2 linked regions of the Arachidicoccus terrestris genome follow. The protein of the gene in region 1 interacts with the protein of each later gene in a pairwise test. Links are inferred from orthologs where the notes say so. Each region holds a gene or a part of one and is shown on either strand. Other genes may lie near its edges.

Evidence for each region.
Region 2: the proteins of dnaB (region 1) and dnaA interact in binary tests that used the Escherichia coli proteins (3 or more experiments, as listed by UniProt). The link is inferred for Arachidicoccus terrestris from one-to-one orthologs.

The regions. Positions count from the first base shown.
Region 1 is NZ_CP083387.1:3,640,408-3,647,370, forward strand. What follows is about bases 4,019-6,957. They hold dnaB (replicative DNA helicase), read right to left. Parts: upstream 6,308-6,957; coding sequence 4,730-6,307; downstream 4,019-4,729. Other genes in these bases: K9M52_RS14145 (TonB-dependent receptor plug domain-containing protein), read right to left, coding at 4,019-4,583. Outside these bases: K9M52_RS14135 (GH92 family glycosyl hydrolase), read left to right, coding at 1-1,423; K9M52_RS14140 (hypothetical protein), read right to left, coding at 1,555-1,968; more of K9M52_RS14145, read right to left, coding at 2,148-4,018. UniProt on the Escherichia coli protein: The main replicative DNA helicase, it participates in initiation and elongation during chromosome replication. Travels ahead of the DNA replisome, separating dsDNA into templates for DNA synthesis.
Region 2 is NZ_CP083387.1:4,303,542-4,321,036, reverse strand. Bases 3,043-5,940 are described here. They hold dnaA (chromosomal replication initiator protein DnaA), read left to right. Parts: upstream 3,043-3,723; coding sequence 3,724-5,157; downstream 5,158-5,940. Other genes in these bases: K9M52_RS16845 (hypothetical protein), read right to left, coding at 5,916-5,940; K9M52_RS16850 (DoxX family protein), read right to left, coding at 5,498-5,926. Also shown: K9M52_RS16875 (YebC/PmpR family DNA-binding transcriptional regulator), read left to right, coding at 1-613; K9M52_RS16870 (alkaline phosphatase family protein), read right to left, coding at 744-2,051; K9M52_RS16865 (lysophospholipid acyltransferase family protein), read left to right, coding at 2,215-2,961; more of K9M52_RS16845, read right to left, coding at 5,941-6,401; K9M52_RS16840 (YdeI/OmpD-associated family protein), read left to right, coding at 6,869-7,429; K9M52_RS16835 (helix-turn-helix domain-containing protein), read right to left, coding at 7,505-8,389; K9M52_RS16830 (hypothetical protein), read left to right, coding at 8,396-8,536; K9M52_RS16825 (TetR/AcrR family transcriptional regulator), read left to right, coding at 8,575-9,156; K9M52_RS16820 (TolC family protein), read left to right, coding at 9,210-10,640; K9M52_RS16815 (HlyD family secretion protein), read left to right, coding at 10,686-11,717; K9M52_RS16810 (MFS transporter), read left to right, coding at 11,721-13,328; K9M52_RS16805 (hypothetical protein), read left to right, coding at 13,548-13,772; K9M52_RS16800 (NAD(P)-dependent alcohol dehydrogenase), read left to right, coding at 14,126-15,184; K9M52_RS16795 (sigma-70 family RNA polymerase sigma factor), read right to left, coding at 15,292-15,939; K9M52_RS16790 (hypothetical protein), read right to left, coding at 15,943-16,326; K9M52_RS16785 (hypothetical protein), read right to left, coding at 16,748-17,218. UniProt on the Escherichia coli protein: Plays an essential in the initiation and regulation of chromosomal replication. Binds in an ATP-dependent fashion to the origin of replication (oriC) to initiate formation of the DNA replication initiation complex once per cell cycle.

The sequences.
Region 1 (6,963 bases):
TGCGGAAATTCCTCATTGGGATTTTGAGGCCGCTAAAGAAAATGCGCAGGATAGCTGGAGAAAAGCACTCGCTAAGATAAAGATCGAGACACCTGATACTGCCAAGAAGCGGGTTTTTTATACAGCTCTATATCATTCTATGATCGATCCGGCTTTATTTAACGATCATGACGGCAGTTACCGGGGTACTGATAAGAAAGTATATGAGAAAGCTGACTTTCAGAATTATTCTGTTTTCTCTTTATGGGATACTTACAGAGCGTTAAATCCACTCTATACTTTAATTGAAAGGGATCGGGTCGTGGATTTTGTAAAATCCATGCTGGCCATTTATCAGCAACAGGGAAAATTGCCGGTATGGCACCTGATGGGCAATGAAACCAATTGCATGGTCGGTTATAGTGCAGCCCCTGTGATTGCAGATGCGATCGTTAAAGGGATTGACGGATTTGATACTGATTTAGCAATGGAGGCTTTGGTCAAAACGGCCAATACTGATGAATTTGGACTGAACTATCTTAAGAAGCTGGGATATATCCCTGCGGATAAGGAAAATGAGGCGGTATCCAAAGCGCTGGAATATGCTGTGGATGATGGTAGTATTGCGCTAGCCGCTAAAAAGCTGGGCAAGCAGGATATTTATGATACGTTTTCAAAAAGAGCCCAGTATTATAAGAGGTATTTTGATTCAACCACTGGATTTATGCGGGGTGTCATGTCTGATGGTCATTTTAGAACGCCGTTTAACCCGTTCCAGTCTGTACACAGAGAGAACGATTATACAGAAGGAAATGCCTGGCAGTATATTTGGCTGGTGCCACAGGATGTACATGGTCTGATCGGTCTGTTTGGCGGAGATGCTGCATTTGCCAAGAAACTCGACAGTTTGTTTATTGTAAAGGGCGATATGGGCGCTGAAGCCTCTCCGGATATCTCTGGACTGATTGGTATGTATGCACAAGGAAATGAACCTGAGCATCATGTACCTTATCTCTATGATTATGCCGGACAGCCCTGGAAGGCCGCGGAAAAAGTAAACGAGATCGCTACAAAATTCTATACAGACAAACCAGACGGGCTTTGCGGTAATGATGACTGTGGAGAAATGAGTGGCTGGTACGTCCTTTCATCGCTGGGCTTCTATCAGGTCAACCCGGCAAACGGCATATTTGTCTTTGGCACACCATTTTTTGACAAGGCCACAGTTGATGTGGGTGGTGGCAAGAGCTTTACTGTAATTGCACGTGAACTGACTGGTAAAAATATTTATATTCAGGCCGTAAAACTCAACGGGAAGCCTTATGCTAAATCTTACATTACCTATAAGGATATCATTAGTGGAGGTACGTTGGAATTCACCATGGGGGCAACACCTAATAAGGATTTTGGTACGGCGCCATCTGATCGCCCGAAAGACCAATAAAGCAAGCCCACTGAGCATAATTCTAATGTTGGTTTACTTCTCTTAAAAAAGCAGCTATTTTCAAATCTGGTCTGAAAATAGCTGCTTTTTTTACCCTGTAGCAGGTTTATGCTCATGTACTAACCGATAAGTCAGGCAGAAGGGGAGGTTTTGCCGGCGTTATCAGCTGCGTTTTTGGCGGCATCTGCCGCTGCATTAGCAGCGTCACTGGCTTTGCTGGCTGCGTCTGCTACTACATCGCTGGCTTTGGCAGCCGCTTCAGCTTCGGTGCCATTAATTTTGCTTTTCAGGTTCTCTGCTGTTTCCTGGGTCTTATCTTTTAAATTTTCCCAGGCGTCTTCAGCTTTGTCACCGAGACCAGCAGTTTTTTCCTTAACGGCATCCATGGCATCGCCGGCCTTTTCTTTGGTAGCATCCCAAATATCCTCAGCTTTATCTTCAATGTTTTCCCAGGTTTCTTCAGCCTTGTCCTTTAAATGAGACAGGCCTTCTTTAGCTTTATCAAAGAAGCTCTTTTCCTCCTGCTGATTATTTTGTTCACTCATAATTTTAATCGGGTTTTAAGGTTTAAAAAAATGTATGAACAAGTTAATGAAAATCAATCTAATTCTGGCATTTCTCCTTAATAAATTTTCGTTATTTCTACGAGGATGAACCTGGAATATAAAAAAACTGCCGAACACGGGATGGGACGGCAGTTTATATTATAAATTATTTTTATAGGCTATTGGATCACTTTTTCTATATGGGTGAACTGCCCCTCACTGTTCATGCCTTCCAGAATGATCCGGTAGGACTTTGTGATATCATTATTGAAGAACTTAAAACGCAGTTCATGATCCTGGGGTGTGGTCATGATCAGCGGGTTCCAGTAAAGAGTAGAGCGAACATCTGTCTTGCTCCTGTCCTGAGTGAGGCTTAGGTAATCCGGTACATAGAATTCTTTGATTAAAGAGTAACCGGCAATCGTTTTATGCGGCATACCTTCGCCTTTTTCTCTCTGTACATCGCCGCCTTTACGGGTATAGACGGCAATGGCGCCTCCCGGGCTACCCCCGAACCCGCCCATAAAGGGAGGTCTGAATACCTTCACCATAGCAATATCATTCATACTGATATTGGAAAGCTGGCTGGCATCACTGATCGGCATTTCATCCAGAAAAAGTGACGGAGAGCTGCCTCTCCAGGTCATACTTGGGGTGCCACTCTGCGCGTTGCTTATCTGCAACCCGGCTACCCGGCCCTGCAAATAACTAAAGATATTAAATGAACCCTGCGCTGCGATATCATTCATCACGTCAAATGTGTAGCCATTATCGCTTTTGAATAGCCCGCTGGTGTATTTATCATTGAGTTTTTCTTCCGGCGACTTGGCTTTTGTCGTCACCTTTACATCTTCCAGGTTGGTTTCCATATGGGTGGCCGCCCAATATTGATCATAGAGCCGTCTGCTGGCGGCAAGTCCAGTGGTATCGTAAACCCGGGCCTTAATAATATCATTGATATCCATTTTTACCTCGCCGGGTGATTTAAGCCTATCCGGCATAAAATTGATGGTCGCGGTTCGTTCCATGGTATTTTTCTTACCTGCAAATTTGTAATAGACTTGCAGAGAATCAAAAAAGATGGTATTGTGATCGTTGAATGAACCATCGCGCTCTAAAGGCACCATGATAAATCTTCCGGCCGTATCTTGCTTGGATTTTGTGATGGCAACTAGTGTGCCGCTGGCAGCGATTTGAGCGGGAGAGGCGCCATAAACCTTGCCCGAGAAAGTCAGGTAATTGGTATCGGCTGGATATGTGATTTTTGGGTCTTCATGTTGCATGAGTCGATCCCAGTTATACCTTCTCCATCCATGTGTCAGCATGACCAGATCAAGCTGTTGACGGATTGCATCCGTTGTGTCAGAGAAGTAATAAAACGGGTGGAAAACGCGGCCTTTGATTTGGGAAGTCAGTAGCATCCGGGAGATCAGGTTGCTGGAGCTGTCAGCGCCGACCGTTGCGTCTGTGACTGATACAGAAAGATTGGCGGGAACAGAATCCGGTACATTTACCACAATTTCATTTTGTCCCCTTTTATCAAAACTCAGTTTCGAGAACCCCACTTCCGGATGAAACTCAGCCTCACCGTTGTTTACAAATACGATCCTTTCTGAAACAGGCTTCCATGCCTGATCAAATAAGGTAATCTGCAATATGCCACTGGGGAAGGCTGCAGTAGGTATGGCACCACTGACCATAGATTTGTCCTTCAATGATACATTGGCCATATAGACCAATTGCTGATAGGTAGTAGCAACGATATGCAGGGTTTTAAAATTTTCCGGTGCATTCTCGGTACGTTGAACGGCAAATAAAGTAGAGCCTAGAGTGGGTTTGGCAACAATAGAAGCTCCACTGGGTTTAACTTTTGGTAACGAGGTGGTATGGCTTTCGCCTTTGTCATCTGTCCAGGTAGCGGTATAGGTGGCATCTGCATTAGCCAGGATGTGAAAACTGCCCATGCCATCATGTTCGGGTTTGATGGTAGCGACTTCCTTGCCGTCGCCATCTTTGACCACGCCGGCAACTTTCACCGGTTGACCGTACTGATTCTCGGCCATAAACGCGACACGGGTGTTCAGACCTGCTATCAGATCGCCTCCTTCGGGGAAAAAATATAACTTGGCCACTGTCGCTGGTGGTTCGCCTTTGATGCGTTTGGAGGCCGGTTGAATTACAGTCAGGTCTTGATTAAACAAAAATGATGTGTCAAAGTTGAGCATCCATTTTGTATAAGCTCTCACGTGTATCAGATTTCCACGAATACTATCGGGAACCGAAAACTGCCCCCTGGTGGCTCCATTTGCTATAGGGTAGGCGTCATGGGCCAGTATTTTACCAGTCTCATCACTGAAGTCTACATAAAGTGTCTTACTTAGTTGATCGGGCATTATGCCCGATACAAGGTAGGCTTTAAACCAGATATCATCTTTAGGCGCATAATTGTGCCGGTCAAAATGCAGATGGATTCTTTCTTGTGGGTATTTAGCACCGTAATTATTAATCAAAGTATCGATGCGTTGGGCGCTGGCAAATTGAGTGCTGCCGGCTGCAAGGCCTGCCATGAACACCGACAGCATCCTAAATAAATTTTTTCCAAAACGCAGATTCATGTGTACAGTGGGTTTATAATTAAATGAAGTAATATACAAAAAATATCCCTCGAAGTTAAGGGATATTTCTATAGTAGCTTTAACGTAAGGCCAGGTATCTTATAATGTTTTCTAAAAAATACATTTAATAAAATGTTGAATTGCAGCTAAAACGGAGGGGCATCAAAGCCGTCGTCAAATTCACCTTCATTCATTTTGCTTGGCCGGCTGATGAAAAGCTGCGCGTCGCCACTACCGGCTGCGCCACCATCTCCAGGACCGCCTGGCCCTCCGGCCGGCAATGCCTGCCAACTACCCGGATTAAAGCCGTTGTCTCCTGCGTCCTCAAATTTCTGGATATCAAGCCGAGCCCTGAGTTTGATGGTTTCCAGGGAACCGTTACGGTGTTTGGCGATCTTAATCAACGTTTCTCCTTCAATAGATTCACCATGTTCATTACTATTGATCTCGTAATAATCAGGACGGTATATAAACATCACCATATCAGCATCCTGCTCGATCGCCCCCGATTCTCTAAGGTCACTCAATTGGGGGATCTTGCTTTCTTTCCTGGATTCCACTGCACGGCTTAACTGTGAGAGGGCAATAATAGGAATCATCAATTCCTTGGCCAATACTTTCAGATTTCTGGAAATGGTACTGATCTCCTGCTCACGGTTGGAGTTTCGGTCTCCTGAACCACTCATCAGCTGCAAATAGTCGATGACGATCAGCCCGACTTTATTTTTATTGACTAGTCTGCGCGCCTTGGCGCGGAACTCAAAGATGTTTAGTGCGGCTGTATCGTCGATAAAGATAGGTGCCGTTTCCAGCGGTTTTATTCCTTTAGCCTGCAGCTGTTTGTATTCATATTCCTCCAGATTACCTCTGGATATCTTTTCCAGTTTAATTTCACTTTGGGCGGAGAGTACACGCTGAACTAATTGCGCCGAGCTCATTTCCAAAGAGAAGAAGGCGACCGGTACCGGATTAGTCGGGTGCATAGCCGCATTGCGGATCAGGTTCAGGGCAAAAGCTGTCTTACCCACGGCGGGACGTGCCGCCAGAATAATCAGGTCACTGGGCTGCCAGCCGTAGGTCACTTTATCCAGACTGGCAAAGCCGCTAGGAACTCCGGAAATCTCATTGGTCTGTAACCGTAGCTTATCAATGCGTTCCAATGCTTTGGCCAGCGCATCTCCGATATCATCATAATTTTTCTTCAGGTAATTATTGGTGATATTGAAGATCTTTTGCTCCGCATCATCTAATAAGTTGAAAACATCTGTACTCTCTACATAGGCTTCTGTGATAATTTCACCACTGATTTCTATGAGTTTGCGTTGAATGAACTTTTCCAACAGGATACGGGCATGGGTCTCGATATTGGCAGACGAGCTCACTGACATCGTCAGTTTGGAAACATAAAAGGCACCGCCAACCAAGTCCAGCTCCTCGCTGGCCTTGAGTTCCTCCACAACGGTCAGCATGTCAATTGGCATATTCTTTTGTGCCAGCTTTTCACAGGCCTTAAAAATACGCTGATGGGCATCAACATAGAAGCATTCTGCCCGAATAATCTCAATGACATTATCGAAAGCCGCCTTCTCCAGCATGACCGCACCTAAAATGGCTTCTTCCAGATCTCTTGCCTGTGGGGGCACCTTGCCATACATCATTGTATTGATGTCGGTAGACGGCTTTTTACGGCCGACCTTGCGGTTAATATTCGATAAATTGTCCATTTATATAAAGTAATTTAAGTATATGTTGTCTTTTCTGCTAGGGAATATCACCCTCCCGTCTTGTCATCGCAATTTGGTAACAATTTAGTTACAAAAATTTAAAATGACCTTTTATGATGAGCGAATATAGGAAGGCTGGGATTGCCAAAAAACTTTGTTTAGTTGATTATTTTTACATACCCAATGCACAAAGATATTAACAGTTTTCCTAAGAATATGCACAAATATTATAAAGTTATCCACTATTTTTTGGCTTTATACAGTAAATTGGAGATTTTATCCCCAAACTTATGTGCAAAAAGAAATACCTTGTATCAATAGGATCACCGCCGGATTTTTTGCTATTTTTTAAAGATTATTTCATACCCGGGGAGTCTTTTTTTACCAGGAAAATGTCTGTGTTTTTTGGGAATTTTGGCCCGGCGAAAAAGAAAAATGGGCAGTTTTTAACTGCTGATGTCATTAATAGTTCAAATTGACGGACCGGAAGCAGTTGCTCCAAAATCTATAACCGGGCGGCGGGCGGAATGGCCGGCGGTTTGTTAAGTTAAGCGGCCTTTCCTTCCTCCAATAACTGTGCAGTTTGTGGGGAATGGAAAGAAGCGTTACCTTTGCCCGCCAGGATTTATTCGGGAAAAGTTAAAAACTTGTCTGGC
Region 2 (17,495 bases), 670 kb from region 1 along the record:
TGGCGGAAGCCCTGAAACAAATGCAGCACTCAGGCGCTGCATACAGAATGCTAAGAGTGTCAATATGCCGAAAGACAGAGTAGAGGCGGCGATCAAAAAAGCATTAGGCAACGATACAGAAAATTATGAAGAACATCTGTATGAAGGGTATGCGCCCCATGGAGTAGCGATTCTGGTAGAAACGGCAACCAATAATAATACAAGAACTGTCGCCAATGTCCGTTCCCACTTTAATAAGGGAGGTGGATCATTGGGTACGCATGGTTCAGTTAGTTTCCAGTTTAAGAAGATGGGGGTATTTAAACTAAATCCTGAAGGCCTGGATCCTGATGAACTGGAATTAGAACTTATTGATGCAGGGCTTGAGGAAATGGGAGACTCTGTGGATGATCATGAAAAGCCTATTCTGGTGCTTCGTTGTGCATTTGTCGATTTTGGCAATCTGCAAAAAGGCCTGGAAGATAAAAATATAACGCCACTGAGCGCCGAGACTGAATGGATTCCAACGGTCACCGTTCCGGTAACAGATGAGCAGGCAGAAGATATCAGCAAGTTGATCGACAGGCTGGAGCAAGATGATGACGTGAATAAGGTTTTCCACAATATGGGGTAACCCCTCAGTCGGATTTAGGCTCCGCCGAAATATGATTATATTTGAATCGGGCTTTCTATTTTCTCTATGTCAAGAACAATAGAAGGCCCGGTTTGATAAAAAAGCAACATGCAGTTACTATTTGACCAGCCTACTCGACCTGTCTTAGCTGTTTTTGCAAGATCGGCGCTAACGTCTTTTCTTTGCCATCAATTTTGTGCCGGATGGATAAGCCTAATATTTTTGCGATCATAGGGTAGACTGCTACATTGGGAAAGTTCCCGATTTTAAAATGCTGCTTAAAGGCAGGTCCCCACGCATAAAAAGTAGCCTGCATATCCTGCAGACGATTATCGAACCCATGAGCTCCAAGAAGTTTTCTACCACCAAAATAGAAGGAATAGGGGGGATAAGGTACCAAAAGGATATCGCCTATTCTGCCAGCAGTATTGCCTTTAGATCGATAATGCCAGCTTGGCGGTGTTTTGCTCGCTTTAAACACCTTATAATGATCTGCACTGGATTTTAACTGTTTATAGAGCTTGTTTAAACTTTTCTTGGCAGTTTTATCTTTCGCATATATATGAACCAATGCGCTTCCGCCACGTATCAGATAATGCCCCGTATCTAATTTGGGAACACCGAGATACTTATTAGAATCCAAATTGGCAAACCCGTGGTCCGATAATACAATAAAATTAATCGGCAGTCTGGTAGTCATAAGGCTGTCATAAAGTTGCCGGATACTACTGTCTACAAAAGCGACCGCCTCAGCCGTTTGCTTAGAATCTACGCCATAGAGATGTTCCATATGATCTACTTCCGGAAGGTAAAAAGTAAGCAGATGGGGTCTTTTTGCCTCTGGCAGTTCCAGCCAGCTTTTCACAGTACTGATCCTTCGCTCAATAGGGATCTTCTCATTGTAATTATAATAATAGGTAGGGCGAACTCCGTCAATGGCAGCTTCAGAACCCACCCAGTAAAAGCTCGCGGTCAGCATGCCGGCTTTCTCTGCTAATACCCATAATGGTTCTCCACCATACCAGCTCCCATCGGCTACTGCTCTTTTATCACTGACCTTATAACTAGCACTTCTATGAGGGTCATAAAAATAGTTATCTACCAGACCATGATGGGCAGGATAAAGGCCTGTTATAATTGCATAGTGGTTGGGGAAAGTAAGGCTGGGATAACCAGGCCTCATAGAACGGGCCTGAACCCCCTTGGCACGCATTTTTTTTAGAAAACTGGCATTATACTTATCCGCCAGATCCCATCGGAAACCATCTATCGAGATCAAGACCACATAGGGTTTTGCCTGTTGATTGAGTTTGTTAGCTCTGCCTGGCACAATCTGTTGGGTCGTATCCTGTGCCAACACTTCGTAAGGGCCATTTGCAAAACAGAGCGCAAATAATAGGATGATAACTATTTTACTTGAGGCTTTCTGCATTTTCATCTGGTCGTCTCTTTTCTTTCGTTATGGAGTAGAGGCAAAGTTCCTGCAATTATCAGAAAAGACAAATTAATTTAAGCTTATGGCTTCACTAATTCTACCGGAAAGTACTATTTTTAACCGCTCAAAGATATACGGAAACGGCGGTAAATTAATCAAATTTTAAATGAAGGGACTCATCAGGATTTTGCAGATTTTATACACGGTCTATGCCATGTTAATGTTTAGCCTGTTAATGCTGTTTGTCATTCCTTTTGCCTTAATCACTGCCTTATTAGATAATCGCAAAGGAGGTATATTAATTTACGGAGCCTGTAAAGTATGGGCAATATTGTGGTATACACTGCTGGGATTCCGTTATAAGGAATCGTATTTAGGAACACATGACAAAAAAAAGCCCTATATATTTGTGGCCAATCACAGTTCCTATTTGGATATCCCGCAACTCATGCGTTGCATGCATCAACCAGTTCGCGTATTGGGTAAAGCGGAACTATCCAAAATACCGCTCTTTGGCATTATCTATAGGGCTGCAGTGGTCTCTGTCCACCGAGACTCTATACAAAGTAAAGTGGCGAGCATGCTCCGTTTAAGAAAGGTTCTTAAAGAAGGAATCTCTATATTTATATTCCCGGAGGGGGGCTTTAATGAAACTCAACAACCGCTGGCCCGTTTTTATGACGGCGCCTTTAAAATGGCCATTGAAACCCAGACAGCCATCAAACCAATTTTATTTCTGGATACTGCTAACAGAATCCCGCAAAAGAGCCTTTTTAGGATGTCTCCCGGAAAGTGTCGCACTTTATATTTACCGGAAATTGACATCACGGGTTATGACCTGAAGCAGGTAGCTGCGTTAAAAGAAAAAGTTTTTACAGAAATGGAAAAAGCTTTGATCAATTATAAAAAATAATCGTATCTTGTTAGCTGCATTTATATCGGCCTAAATTGGATTATCTTTAAACATAACAGAGACTAGAAACACCAGAAAATGCCAGCTGTTTTAAATATAAGAAGACCTAACGAGAGCCAGGCACGAATGTGGACCCTGTTGATGCAAAAAGCGATTCATGATTGCCCTTTGCAAATGGCAAGATGCAGAACATCCAGAATAAATGTGCGCCAGAGAAGTGATTCTGCATCTGGATTTTTTTAATACTTTTTTATCGCTATTTACCAGATACCCGTTTGTGTAAGCATAGTCACATAGACGACTCTCCTTACACAAACGGGTCGGCAAGTTGTCGACATTGGTAATTTTTTGTACGGCGGGCAAATAGGTATGAGAATTGCATCCGTCAGAGTATTCAAACGGAAAGAGGTGCCAGACAGAAAACCGGCAGCAAGGACGCGAACAGAGGTGTGAAAAGAGGGAAATTAATCTACCTGTAAAATTTGCATGAACAAAATTTATACTTTGATTAAAATAGAGAGAAAAGTAGAGTAGAAGTCCCGTCCGATAAGGGAAAAATCGAATTTATCAATAATTTATTTGGAAGGAATTTAATTAATATTCTATGCACAAAAAAATTAAAAATAAAAACTTTTTTTTTCAACATTATTGTCCCACTTTCGTACACAATTACGGGAATAAGATACGATGATTGTGCAGGAATTTCTGTAATCCTCTACCCCCTTAAAATTGGTAATAACATATAAATACTTTTAAGTAACTATGAATAAAACGGCAGAATCTGTTTGGGCGAACTGTCTTGATATCATCAAGGATATTGTCGAATGGCAGCACTTTAAAACTTGGTTTGAGCCGATTGTTCCTATTGAGCTTAAAGGGAATATTTTGTTGATTCAGGTGCCCAGCAATTTCTTCTATGAATACCTAGAGCAACATTATGTTACATTACTGGCTAAAACGCTGAAAAGACAGTTGGGGAAGGACGCAAAACTGGAATACCGTATCATGATCGATAGTGGCAATACAAACGGTAGAGGACATATGGACCTGGCTTCTACACAAACCAAGTCAGATGTATCCAATACCCTTGAATTGCCCATGCGCATCAACCGCAATAGCGAGCTGAATCCGTTTGCAATTCCGGGTATCAAAAAAATGCAGATCGATCCTCAGCTAAACAGCGAGGACACTTTTGATAAGTTTGTGGAAGGAGACTGTAACAGGGTTGCCAGAAGGGCAGGTAAAACCGTTGCAGAAAAACCGGGCAATAATTCATTCAATCCTTTGTTTATTTATGGAGGCTCCGGTTTGGGGAAAACTCATTTATTGCACGCTATCGGTAATGAAGTAAAACGGCTGCATCACAATAAAGTCGTTTTATATGTAAGTAGTGAGAAGTTTATCAATCAGTTTCAATACCACAGTCGTAATAATCAAATTAATGATTTTATTAATTTCTATCAATTGGTAGATGTATTAATGATTGATGATGTTCAGTTTTTTAATCGGGCTGAAAAGAGCCAGGATGCCTTTTTTGCGATTTTCAATCACCTGCAGCAGAGCGGCAAACAGCTGATTTTGACCTCTGATAAATCCCCGAAAGATCTGGACGGACTACAGGACAGATTGCTGAGCCGTTTCCGCTGGGGATTGAGTGCCGACATTCAAGTGCCGGATTATGAGACCAGAATTGAGATCTTTGAACAGAAAATGCGCGACGAAGGGCTTGTTATGTCACCAGAAGTTGTCAAGTATGTCGCCTATAATATCAATACCAATGTCCGCGAACTGAGGGGAGCCTTAATTTCTCTGTTAGCTCAGTCGTCTCTTAATAAAAGAGAAATTGACATTGATCTGGCCAAAAGGGTACTTAGAAACATTATTAAGACAAGCAACAAGGAGGTAACCATAGATACGATTCAGCGGCTGGTTTGTGAGTATTTTGATGTGCCATATAACAGGTTGCTTGAGAAAACCAGAAAAAGAGAAATTGTCCAGGCCAGGCAGATCACTATGTATCTGTCGAAAAACTTTACCAAAAACTCCCTAAAAACGATAGGGGAGCACTTTGGAGGCAGGGACCATACGACAGTCATTCATAGCTGTCAGACGGTCAAAGATCTGATGGATACAGACAGTATATTTAAGGAAAATGTCCTGGAACTCACCCAGAAAGTTCAACTGGCGTCGATGTAAAAATTTACCGAATAAAATTTGGAAATAAGATCACCACGAATTACTTTTGCCTCCCATTCAACGAATGGAGTTTTCAGCAAAACCGGTGAGGTGGATGAGTGGCTGAAATCAGTAGTTTGCTAAACTGCCGTACGGGTTAAACTGTACCGCGGGTTCGAATCCCGCCCTCACCGCAAGAGTAGGACTCAAGTTGATCTAAAACCGTCTAAATATTAAAATTTAGGCGGTTTTTTAATTTTCCCAATCGTATTTATACCATCCTATCCCATTCCAAAAGGCGCCAATAAGGGATCATGCTGCATTCTTAATCTTCAAGGCTCCGGGTAAGACCAGATAAGCATTATGGTTTGCCACCGAAATACTTTCTATCCAAAGAAAAACGCCCCCCACCGAAATACAGCAAAAATAAAAGCAATAATGTCAATGCAAAATCAGTCCGGTATTCGTGTGCCATGGCCCAAAAACCTTTATGCACCAGAACTGGAATTTTTGTTCTGATGAACGCGACCCCCATAACAACCAGCAAAGGAACGACCGCCAGGCGCGTAAATACGCCCAGCAAGATCAAGATGCCGCAAAAAATCTCAAATATACCCGTGAAGCCGGCCCAAAATTCAGGAGAAACAAAGCCGATCTTCTCAAAGCGGCCTGCCCCCACTATTGCGGGCAAAATAAACTTTTGTACCCCTTCAGAAAGAAAAATTAAACCAACAATCAAACGTGGAATCATTGTTGGAACTGGCGACGTTTGTAAGATTCTATTTTTCATTTTGCATTTTGAAAAGCTGATTCGTAAACGGAGGAGCGGTTGGTATAGTTATTACGTTAAATCCATGGGCCGTTTTTTGATGACAACTATTACAGGTAGCCGTAAGTACTCTATAGTGCTTTACAAATGCTTCCTTGTCCTTATGTAAGATAGCGTTATCCAAATTTTGCAAGGGTTGTTCTATCATATCTATAGAATTCGCTTCAGGCCTGTCAGTACAATATTTTTTAATATCATCCAAACTCTCCCTAATTTCACTCATCTCAAAGTCAGCCAGCTCCCAATTCATATTCTGACCAGCAAACCAGAGTTTATCATGATGGATCTGTATACTACTCATAAATTCACCAAATCCAGGTTTATAACTATTTACCCGTAAGCTGTCTATCTGAGATTGCAAATACGCTGTATTGTCATTTTGCTGATTGCAGGCTGAGAGCCCAACCGCCATCAGCGCCAAGAAAAGACATTTCATATCGCATTAATTTAGCTTAAAGTTAGGACTTCTGCTCCATATTTCCCATTTTGACTTCTTAGAAACACTATTACTGACGCCCAGGCTATATATGCTCAAAACGAACTCATTGTCTACCAAGTATTGGCCATTAGGCTCCCTTATATTTTCCTCTTACAAGTACAAAATCTGCAACTTCAATATATGAGAAAGACTTTCAAAAGGTATGTGTAAAGCCTTCCTACAATTATAAAATTTGCGGATAACGTATAATTTACGAAATTTATCTCCACGCTGAGGAAAAGCTAGAAACTTATAAACTCAAACAAATGAAAATGAATTCATTATGAAAGCACTAAGGCTAATCTCAGGTTATAGACGTGCCGTCAGACAATTCCTTATAAAACAAAGGAATAAAAGCCAGTACTTCAGATTTAACACCGCCAGGCTGTCAGAAAATACAGTCTTAATTCATCAAACTAACTATCATGCAAAATAGCAAAAAATGGACAGAGGAGTTAGAAATATTGGCAATCATTATTTCAAAACACCCCTTAGAGAAAACGATCAAATGGGGGGCAGAGGTTTTCACCTATAACGGGAGAAACGTGGTCAGCTATGGCGGCTTTAAACATCATTTTACATTGTGGTTCTATAATGGCGTCTTCCTTAAGGATAAATACCAGGTATTGATCAACGCACAGGAGGGAAAAACCAAATCATTGCGGCAGTGGCGTTTCACATCAAAAGGCGAAATTAACGAAACGAAAATTTCCGCTTACATAAAGGAAGCCATAGAAATAGAGAAAAAAGGCCTGAAGATTCAACCCGAAAAATTTAAGCCATTGCCCATTCCGGGCCTGCTTCTCAACGAGCTGAAAAAAAACAAAGTGCTGAAGGCCGGATTTGAAATGCTCACCCCGGGCAAGCAAAAGGAATACATTATGTATATCAATGATGCAAAACTGGAACAAACCAAACTGAAACGTCTGGAAAAAATAAAACCGATGATAGAAGAAGGAAAAGGCTTGAACGATAAATATAAATAGAAAGGCCATAATACAGCCTACATCTCACAACTAATTGATAAAATATTCTTCATAAATACGCCAAAATCCTGCAGGCTAGTAGGCTTTCCGAAATCCTAACGGTGTATACCCTGTGTTTACTTTGAAAAATTTACCAAATACAGACTGATCAGAAAACTCTAATTCATTACTCACTTCTGCGACCGTTAATTCCTTTTGTAATAAAAGAACTTTTGCCTCCAAAACAAGTGTCTGAATGATCCATTGACCTGCTGTTTTTCCAGTATGTTTCTTTAAATATTCTGATAAATATTTGGGTGTAACGTGTAACCGTTCCGCAAAGTACTCTACCGCATGCTGCTTTTTAAAATCCTTGGCAAGAATCTGCTTAAAGGACTGTAACAAATTCAGATGAGCCGACTTGGAAAAGGGAGACAGTGCTTCCAATTGATTAAAAATACCATCTAATTCGTGAATCAGGATCAACAAGTGCCCCCTGAGCATCATTGTTTCATGCATATGTTTGCGATATAACAGATGTTCCACTTGTTCAAACTGAGCATGGAACTGTTTATTCTGTTGTGGATTCAATTCGAAAACATGACGTTCATTATTCTCAAAATATCTAAACCTGCTCAAAAAGAAGACATCGGCCAGATTCTGCGTAAAAAAATTCTCAGTAAAAAAAATAACCTTTAGGGTAGGAGCCTTACCGAACGGCTCAAAGCTACGGATAACACTGGGGCCCATGGCCAACACAGTCGGCGCTGTCAATACGGCCCTTTCCAGCCCCGTCTGCAATACCAAACTTCCTTTCTGGAGATAACCCAATCCATAAGTCTCTGTTCTAAAAGGCAACGGATCAAAGAAGATCCTTTCGGATGCTTCAATATAAAAATAGTCCCTCTTGCTGGATATCTGGCCAAAAAAATGCTGAAGGTTTTCCAGTTTATATTGAGGTATATGCTTTCGAGGGTCCATAGAATTATGTTTGAGGAAAGAATCCAGGTCGGTGGCCTTCGGGATCACAGATCGCTCGATGCTAAATTAGGAAAGATTGACGAAACAACAGGCGATATCGTCGATAATAACTACCGGGATAGCTGGAATTTTGCCTTGTGGGAATGAAACTGAAGTTTTGCCAATAGAACATAAATGAACGAACAATGAGTAAGGCCAACGAAACAAAAAGAAAAATACTGCGTTGTGCGGAAAAGCAGTTTTGCGGTTACGGTTATCAGAAGACTACTATCCGCCTCCTGGCAGAAGCGGCTCAAGTTAATGTGGCAGCCATTAATCACTATTATGGCACTAAAGAGCGGTTATATAAATGCATATTTGCCAGGCGACTTTCCCAACTGAACAAGCGATTAAACGCTGTTAAAGCGGATCCTGACATATCGACATTGGCTTATCTAGAATTAATAGCGCATGCCCTGATCAGATTTGAGGCAGGGAAGCAAGACTTCATGAAACTGTTTTTCAGAGAGTTATCCATCTTACCATATTCAGTTTGTAAATTCAGTATACTACGATTTCTCAAGCAGACATTATCCACCATCTCCCATACCGAAACAATCGATAAGCACTGGACAGAATACCGATCAGGAGAGCAGTTTCAATTATACTTTCAACTACTCTATAGTGTACATCCGGCGTTGCGCCATTCAAGCAAGCTGGAACGCTTTCTTTCGATTGAAAGTCATAATAAGTTCCAAGTCATTAGTCAACGTATAAAAGCGGACTGACTTTTTTAACACCACTGAATGTAAAACAAGCGTTCAGGCAAATCATTTATATTATGCATAACCATAAATCAAGTTATCGCGTGCAGAGAAGCATTGCCTTGTTTTTTGGCATTCGTAAACTGCCAGCTTCTCTCAAAATAGTTTTAATTATATTTATTACTGCTATTTTTAATCCATTAAACAACACGTTAAACGCTCAGCAGTATCCGGTTTCTCCAGACACCGCCCAACGAATAAAACTCAAACTGAGAACTGTCATTGAGCGCCTGAAAAATGAAAATCTGAGTATTCAGGCCAGTCGGCAAAGGATATATGCCAGTTCCGCCCTACTGCAAGCCGCGAAGGATAATACCTTACCCCACTTAAATATAAAGGCCAGTTATCAACGGTTTTCCAGGCTTACACTTTATGAGGATGGATTGACAGACGCCCACAGCGTAGATCGCTACCCTGACCAGAACAGCGTCTCTTTGGGAGCAGAGGCTTCATTCAATATTTACAACGGAGGGAAACAAAAATTAAATATTCGTTTCAGCGAGCTACATCGCGATCTGGATATTCTTGGCACACAGCAGTTAACAGGCGATATCACACTTCAGGCAATTTTTCATTATCTAGATATGATTCTGTTAACCCAGCTAGATACCGTACTGCTCGAAGAGGTCAACAGGGCCGGCGTCAGGCTAAAAAATATTCGGGCGTTATACAAAAACCAAGTCGTCACAAAAAGCGATTTGCTAAGGGCTGAAGTGGGGTTATCCTCCAGTAAGCTGTCCCTAAAACAGGCACAAAACGACTTAAAAATCGCCAACCAGCAGTTGAATATATTAATTGGGCTCCCCGATAGCACTATTATTATACCTGTCGAAGAAGATTTCCCGGCTATTATTTCCGATGGTGTGCCCATAACAGCTGATGATCTGTTTTCAGGAACGAATAATGCCTATGGCATTCGCAGATACAATAAAAACATGGAATTGCAGGCAGCCAGAATTCATTTCTCCAAAACTGATTACCTCCCGTCACTGCAATTATACAGTGCATACGGGCTGCAATACCCGAATCAATTATTCACGCCACCGATTGCCAGATGGTATTCCGTGGGTTTTATCGGAATAAGGGCAGGGTATGATATTTCTGCGTTGTTCCACAACAAACACATAGTAAAAGCAGAACAGATAAAACTAATGAGCATAGCGCTTGACAAGGCCAATTTTAAACAGCAACTTTCTGAAAAACTCAAAGCGCTTAACATAAAATATCAGGAATCCAGCGAAAGGATCCAAGTCGCAATACATAGTATACAACAGGCTAATGTCAACCTCAAAATTGTCTCACTTAAATATTTCAATCAACTCGCACTTCTAACAGATTTACTGGAAGCAGATAAGCTATTGGTTACCTCGACTTATGATCTGGTAAAAGCCAAAATGGACCGCAAGCTACTGTATTATAAAATTGGCTACACACTTGGAAAGCTCTAAGGACAATATTCAATATTTGATCCACTTACAATAAAATAATAAGTTATGAAACAAACAAATCATAAAGTTGTGAATTTTTCAATTACTATTGTAACAATAGCAATAATGGTTATCGTGTCGATCTTCCTTTATAGTTTTTTCTCCAAAAGAGTCGCTAGCGAGCAGACAAATGATGCTCAGGTAAGTGCATATATTAACCCTGTATCAGCACGTGCCGGTGGCTATATTCAGTCAATCCGGTTTGAGGAAAATCAGGTTGTAAATAAAGGCGATACGTTATTAATACTTGATGATCGAGAATACAGACTAAAAATCAAGGAAGCAGAAGCTGGTCTTAATAATGCGGAAGCACAGTTAGCGTCGCTCAATGCTGCTATCAAAACAGCAAGGGCAGGAACAGAAGTCAGCAAGGATCATATTGACGCGGCTAAAACACGGCTCTGGCAACAGCAACAGGACATAGACCGGTATAGAAAACTTTTGACCGAAGAAGCAGTTACAGGACAGCAATATGAACAGGTTAAAGCAAAATATGATATAGCCAATAGTGACTACAGTGCCAGCAAAAACGCCCTAGCAACCTCTTTTGCGCAAATCCACGAACTTACCTCTAAATCTGCCATATTGGAAGCGGTCATAAAAGACAAACAGACGCAATTAAAATTCGCTCATTTGAATCTTTCTTACACCGCCATTCTTGCGCCGTACAATGGCAGGGTAGGCAGACGTCAAATCAATGAAGGAATGCAGATAAAACCCGGGCAGCCTTTGGTCAATATCATTCAAGAAGACAATAAATGGATAACAGCCAATTTTAAGGAGACGCAGGTGGCTGGCATGCAAATAGGCCAAGCCGTAAACATCTCCATTGACGGGCTGCCAAACCATCTATTCCATGGCGTCATCGAGTCCATATCCGGAGCTACCGGTTCCAGCTTTTCATTATTGCCTGCTGATAATTCTACGGGGAACTTCGTTAGAATTACCCAGCGTATACCTGTCAAAATACGTTTTACTGACAAGGATCTGCGTAAAGTAAGAGTCGGTATGAATGCCAGCGTCACCATTAAAAAGTAACAAATGAATCATCACAATTCCCCCTATTTCAGAGATTGGCTGCATACAAAAAGCTTTTTCATTATATTGGCATTAGTCGTCATTATGCTCTCAGGGCTGTTCCAATTTGGCATATTTGCATTAAATAAAAATCATGTAATGTCTTATTTCGGTATTGAGCCGGAAGACGTTACTTTCAGCATTCAAATCAGCTACGTTGGCATTTTGGCCTATCTGCCTATTCAGTTTAGACTAATCAGGTATTTTGAGCCGAAGCCATACCTGTTGGTCGTTTTGCTCGTTGCCATTGCTGTTAATTTCATGAGTCTGATCACTACTGATTTTTATATATTTTTAGCTCTGCGATTATTGTCTGGATTTATTGCCTGCTCCATCGTTGGCCGTTCATTAACCATACTATTCGGCCACCTAAAAAAACAATATGCACTGGTTATCGGGTCTACAATCTTTTATGGTTCGGTTTTGGCCAGTGTCGTTATTGTCGGTTTATTTAGTGCGTGGATAGCAGATAATATGCCTTGGCAATGCAGTTACATCTATCTTATATCCTATAATGCTATAACCATACTCGTCATACTCTTAACCCTAAAAGCCAAAGCGGCTTTCAAAAAATATCCGCTCTATCAAATTGACTGGCAAAGTTTTGTATTGTCTATAGCTACATTCTCTGCCTTTGCTTTTCTTTTTATTTATGGTCCAAAATACGATTGGCTGTCGAATGACAAATGTCTTTTTGCCACCATTACTACTGTGGTATGTTTATGCTTATTAGTCGTACGTCAAGGTATGTTAAAAAGACCTTATCTTCATTTGCATGTATTTAAGAGCCGACGTTTTATCCTCGCACTGGCCCTTCTCGGTTTCTACTATGGGATAAAGGACAGTATCAATTTAATTTATGGTTATACCGGAATGGTTCTCCATTGGAATAATCAGGACATTGCGCAGCTGGGCCTGGCCAATGTAAGTGCCATGGTCTTGACTATGGCTTTATCTGCTTATATCTTAACACGGAAGCGTCAATATATGCGGCTGCTTTTTCTGGGTGGGTTTCTTTGCTTATTCATTTTTAATTTTTGGATGTATCTAATCATTGGCCATGATTTATCTTTTCAAGCTCTTATTGGCCCGGTTCTGCTGCAAGGCGCCGCCTCAGGCGGACTTTTTGTCCCCCTGGCAATATTTGCCCTGGAATCCGTTCCTTCCTATACAGGATTTACCGGCATTACTTTAGCTGCTGTGGCAAGATTTATCGGCCTTCTAAATGCTTCAGCCGGCTTTTATGGTTTGCAGCAATTTTATAGCCAATCATATAATACCAATTTTTTAAATCATTTCACGCCTATAGACCACCTTTACAACAGCCAGCTGGCAAAGATATCTTCCATGCTGACCTCAAAAGGGTATTTTGCAGACCAGGCAATGGGATTGTCCCATCTATTCTTACACCGGGATATGTCCATCCAGAGCCTTCTTTTAACGGATAGGGCCATTTTTAAAATACTGGCTTTTACCATTGGTGTACTATTGATGGTCATGCTTGCATGCAGATTAGGCAAATGGCTGACACTTTATGTCAGAAATCAGCCGTCAAGGCCTCTACAGGCGTAACACTAATAAAAGGCGATATCTTGACATGAGCCGCTAAGGCATGTTAATGAAGCTTATGCACAAATAGGAACGCATATTGGAGGGAAGGGAATATTCACAATTAACTGATTGAAAAGAAAATAATTGAGCCCTACAGCAAAGACAATTGAGCTCTTCAGCAAAGTTGATATAAAGCCTTCTTCTTAATTTTGCCAGTGAACATAGCAGAAAACTACAGAAATGGCAACAACAAATATTTTCAAAAGGTTAAAAAATGGAGAGCGGATCAACGGTGATGACCAGGATGGCTATAAACTAAGGGAGACATCCTCTGCTACCAGGAAATTACTTCTCAAAATGAATAACGCAGAGAAACCAACCGAGGTGAGACGTTATTTAAGCCTGATCACAGAAACCAAAATAGATGAAAGTATAGTCATTTTCCCGCCTTTGTATATCAATTAGGGGAAAAACATCCTCTATTGCTAAAAATGTCTTTATCAATATTTTGGCTGACTTTCTTAGATCTGGGTGACACCCCGGTGAGGTAGTTGCTATCCCTGAAAACCTAGAACATTGGCATGGAGCGACTTCAACAGACAAAATGGTGCATATTGCCATTACCAATTATCAGGGAGAAGATCAGGCCACTTGGCTAAAAAAAGTTACCAATCAGCAATACAGATAAGCCCATCAACTATAGGATGAAAACTATAAAGTAATCGAAAAATCAGACAAAGCATTATAGAACAGTTTAGATGATTTTTAAATTCCGTAAATTCACTTTTCAAAAACTAGAATAATTAAATTCAAATAACATGAGCACATTTACTGTAAAAGCATTTGGCACCAGGGCATCCGAAGCAAATTTGGAGCAAATGCAAATCGATAGGAGGGAAGTCACAGCCAAAGACATTGAGATAGACATTTTGTTTTGCGGCGTTTGTCACTCTGATCTACATACGGCACGCAATGAATGGGGCGGCACGATTTACCCAAACGTTCCGGGCCACGAAATAGTAGGTAGGGTAACCAAAATAGGTGAAGGGGTTTCCAAATATAAAATAGGAGATCTGGTAGGCGTCGGTTGTATGGTCGATAGCTGCCGGGAATGTGAGAGCTGTAAAGAAGGGCTAGAGCAATATTGTGAAAAAGGCAACATTCAGACATATAATGGTCATGACAAACACCTAAATCATCAAACTTTCGGAGGCTATTCGGAACGCGTTGTGGTAGATGAAGATTTCGTATTGAAGATTCCTGAGAATCTCGATCTTGCGGCAACTGCTCCCTTATTGTGTGCTGGTATAACGACTTATTCGCCATTAAGGCACTGGAAGGTTGGGCCTGGCAAAAACGTCGGCATCGTCGGTATTGGCGGTTTGGGACATATGGGCGTCAAGATCGCAAAGGCAATGGGTGCACATGTAGTTGTCATAACAACCTCCTCTTCCAAAACAGAAGACGCCAAACGCCTGGGTGCCGATGAGGTCATTCTATCTACAGACGGGCAACAAATGAAAGAAAATGCGGGAAAACTGCATTTTATTCTGGATTGTGTATCTGCTCAGCACGATATCAATGCATATTTGAGTTTATTGAAAAGAGACGGGGCGCTTACTCTTGTCGGTGCGCCAGAACATCCATTGCCAGTAGCCGCTTTTAGCTTACTCGTAAGCCGCAAAAGCCTTTCCGGGTCGGCAATAGGCGGCATTGCGGAGACCCAGGAAATGCTTGATTTTTGCGGCAAGCATAACATCACTTCTGATATAGAGTTAATCCGAATGCAAGATATTAATAAGGCCTATGAGCGGCTTTTAAAAAGCGATGTAAAATACCGCTTCGTTATTGACATGGCCAGTCTGAAAGGAAAATAACACTAATAAAAGCGGGCTGCCATTCAGGTATCCCGCTTTTATTTCCAGCAATAAAGTTCTGATTCACCGTAAATGAGCAAACTATGCGCCCTCGAGCTCAAGGAGGCCTATAATCTATTGACACAATCCATCACCACATCCACAATTTCATCGCAATGAATCAGGTTGAATTCGAAAAGCTCATCTGCGGCATAGACTTTAGAGATCTCTTTTCTAAGCATGGCCTTGGCCCTGTTTAACCTGACTTTTACATTCGACTCGCTGATATTTAGCAGATGTGCAGTTTCTAGCACATTCAATCCGTTAATTTCCCGAAGAGAAAAAACCATTCTGTAATCATAAGGTATTTTCAGAAGGGCTGCTTCTATGATATGCCCTAACTCTCTTTGCTGGATAAATGCATTCGTATCATTATTTGTGTCCTTAAGCATAGAAGCGCTATTATGGTCGAGGTCTAATTCACATTCCTTGATAAAACTTAACTTATTTTTCTTTCGGTAACAATTGTTCAACATAATTCGGATAATCCATGTCTTAAAACTGGAGCGTTGTTCAAATTTTGAAAGATTTTTATAGGCACTGATAAAGGTTTCCTGCATCAGGTCCTTTGTATCTTCCAACCCATAATTGTAGGTTCGCCCTACTTTATACAGCGCTGCGTTAAACCGTCTGACGATGATTTCAAATAACGCCTTCTCTCCCTGTAAGATTCTTTCTATAATTTCCTGATCAGCGTAACTCCGAGTATCTGCCATGATTTATTCCGTAATTTTAGATATCCTAGCCATAGCAAAAGCCGAGATTGCCATAACGAGGTCCCTGACAGCGACGTCAATATAACTTAAACTCGCCAGCAAAGTTAAAGCAATTAATGCTAACCATGCTGCCACAATATAACCTCCAATTTGCGCCTTTTTGAGTACAATGAGACCTGCAATTATTTCAATGATACCGACGATCATCATGAAGGTATGTGCTGAAAACGGGATTATACTGGCAATTGTAGGATTAAGATAATTTTCCCAGTCTGTCAGCAGATTTGTAAACTTATCTGCACCGGCTACAATAGGTACAATGACAAAAGTAAATTTCAAAAGCTTGAAGATCGGCTCTAGTGGCGCTTGTTCATTTTGATTATTCATTAAATTAAATTTTAGTTTATACCCAATTAGAGTCCGCAAAGAGCAAGAAGGTTACAATACAATCTAAACTCCTGGTCTGCAATAGATTGCCGACTGTGAATTCGTTTAAATTATTCCCGTAAAAGAGGATGGAATACAGCATTATGGCAACTTTCCCTGTTGGTTTTTACTGTTTTGACGCACATTTCTGATTTCAAATTCCGACAGAAAGAAAATCAAGGAAAGATATGCTTTACAATCAGATATAATAATGGAAAGAACCTGATCTACTCGATGACTGACGCTTACCGGTTCTTGCGGGACAGTAACATAGGCTCCGGAATACCCAAGAACCTGCAATCCTTAAAATCCAATTGCAGCAAACGCTTTAATTCAATGAAAAAAACGCTAAGCCATAGAAAAAGGCATAGATCAGATAAACTTACTGACGGACATAATTAGCATAAAGCCTAAATTCTGCACTGTCCTTAAAATAGGCAGTACTAATCCTTAAAGTGTCTCGATCAAGTTTAAAGTAAACCGAAGGGCGGTATACCGCGTCCAAGACCAGAGAAGAAGAGTGATACAAAATGCTATCATAACTCTGCATTCTGCCAAAACCGTTAATGGCTTCTCCGTGCCCCACTGTAAAATCACCCCGATCTGCAGAGTCCTGGTGATTAATAACAATAAAATGCATATCTGCCGTGTAAATTAAGGTATCACTGTAAAGATTAGCATGCAGACCGCTACTCATCATTGTAACTTCCAGGCCAGGGATATCACTAAGCGCCCATTTGCCGATAATATTCTTGGCAACTGGATCTACCGGCATAACCGGGTGTTCATTCTTGGAGCAGGCACCCATAATAAAAATGGCCGCAGCGAACAAAAGTAAAATTTTTCTCATCATCAAAAGTTTTGAATTGAACGGAATTCAAATTATAAACGCTACACATATGTCAATAGAAATGCAATTTTCGAATAAAGATGTGTAATATCGCACTTATGTTTTAGATTAGATATTGATCATAAAAACAGAGCAAATAAATGTATATATATACAACTTAACAGATATAAAAAAAATAATACTTATTAACCTATGTACAAAAAGAGAATGGAGTTAAAAGAATCATGTATAAAGATAATTTTTGAGCGCTGATTTCTGTCCGGAAACTATGGATCTGATC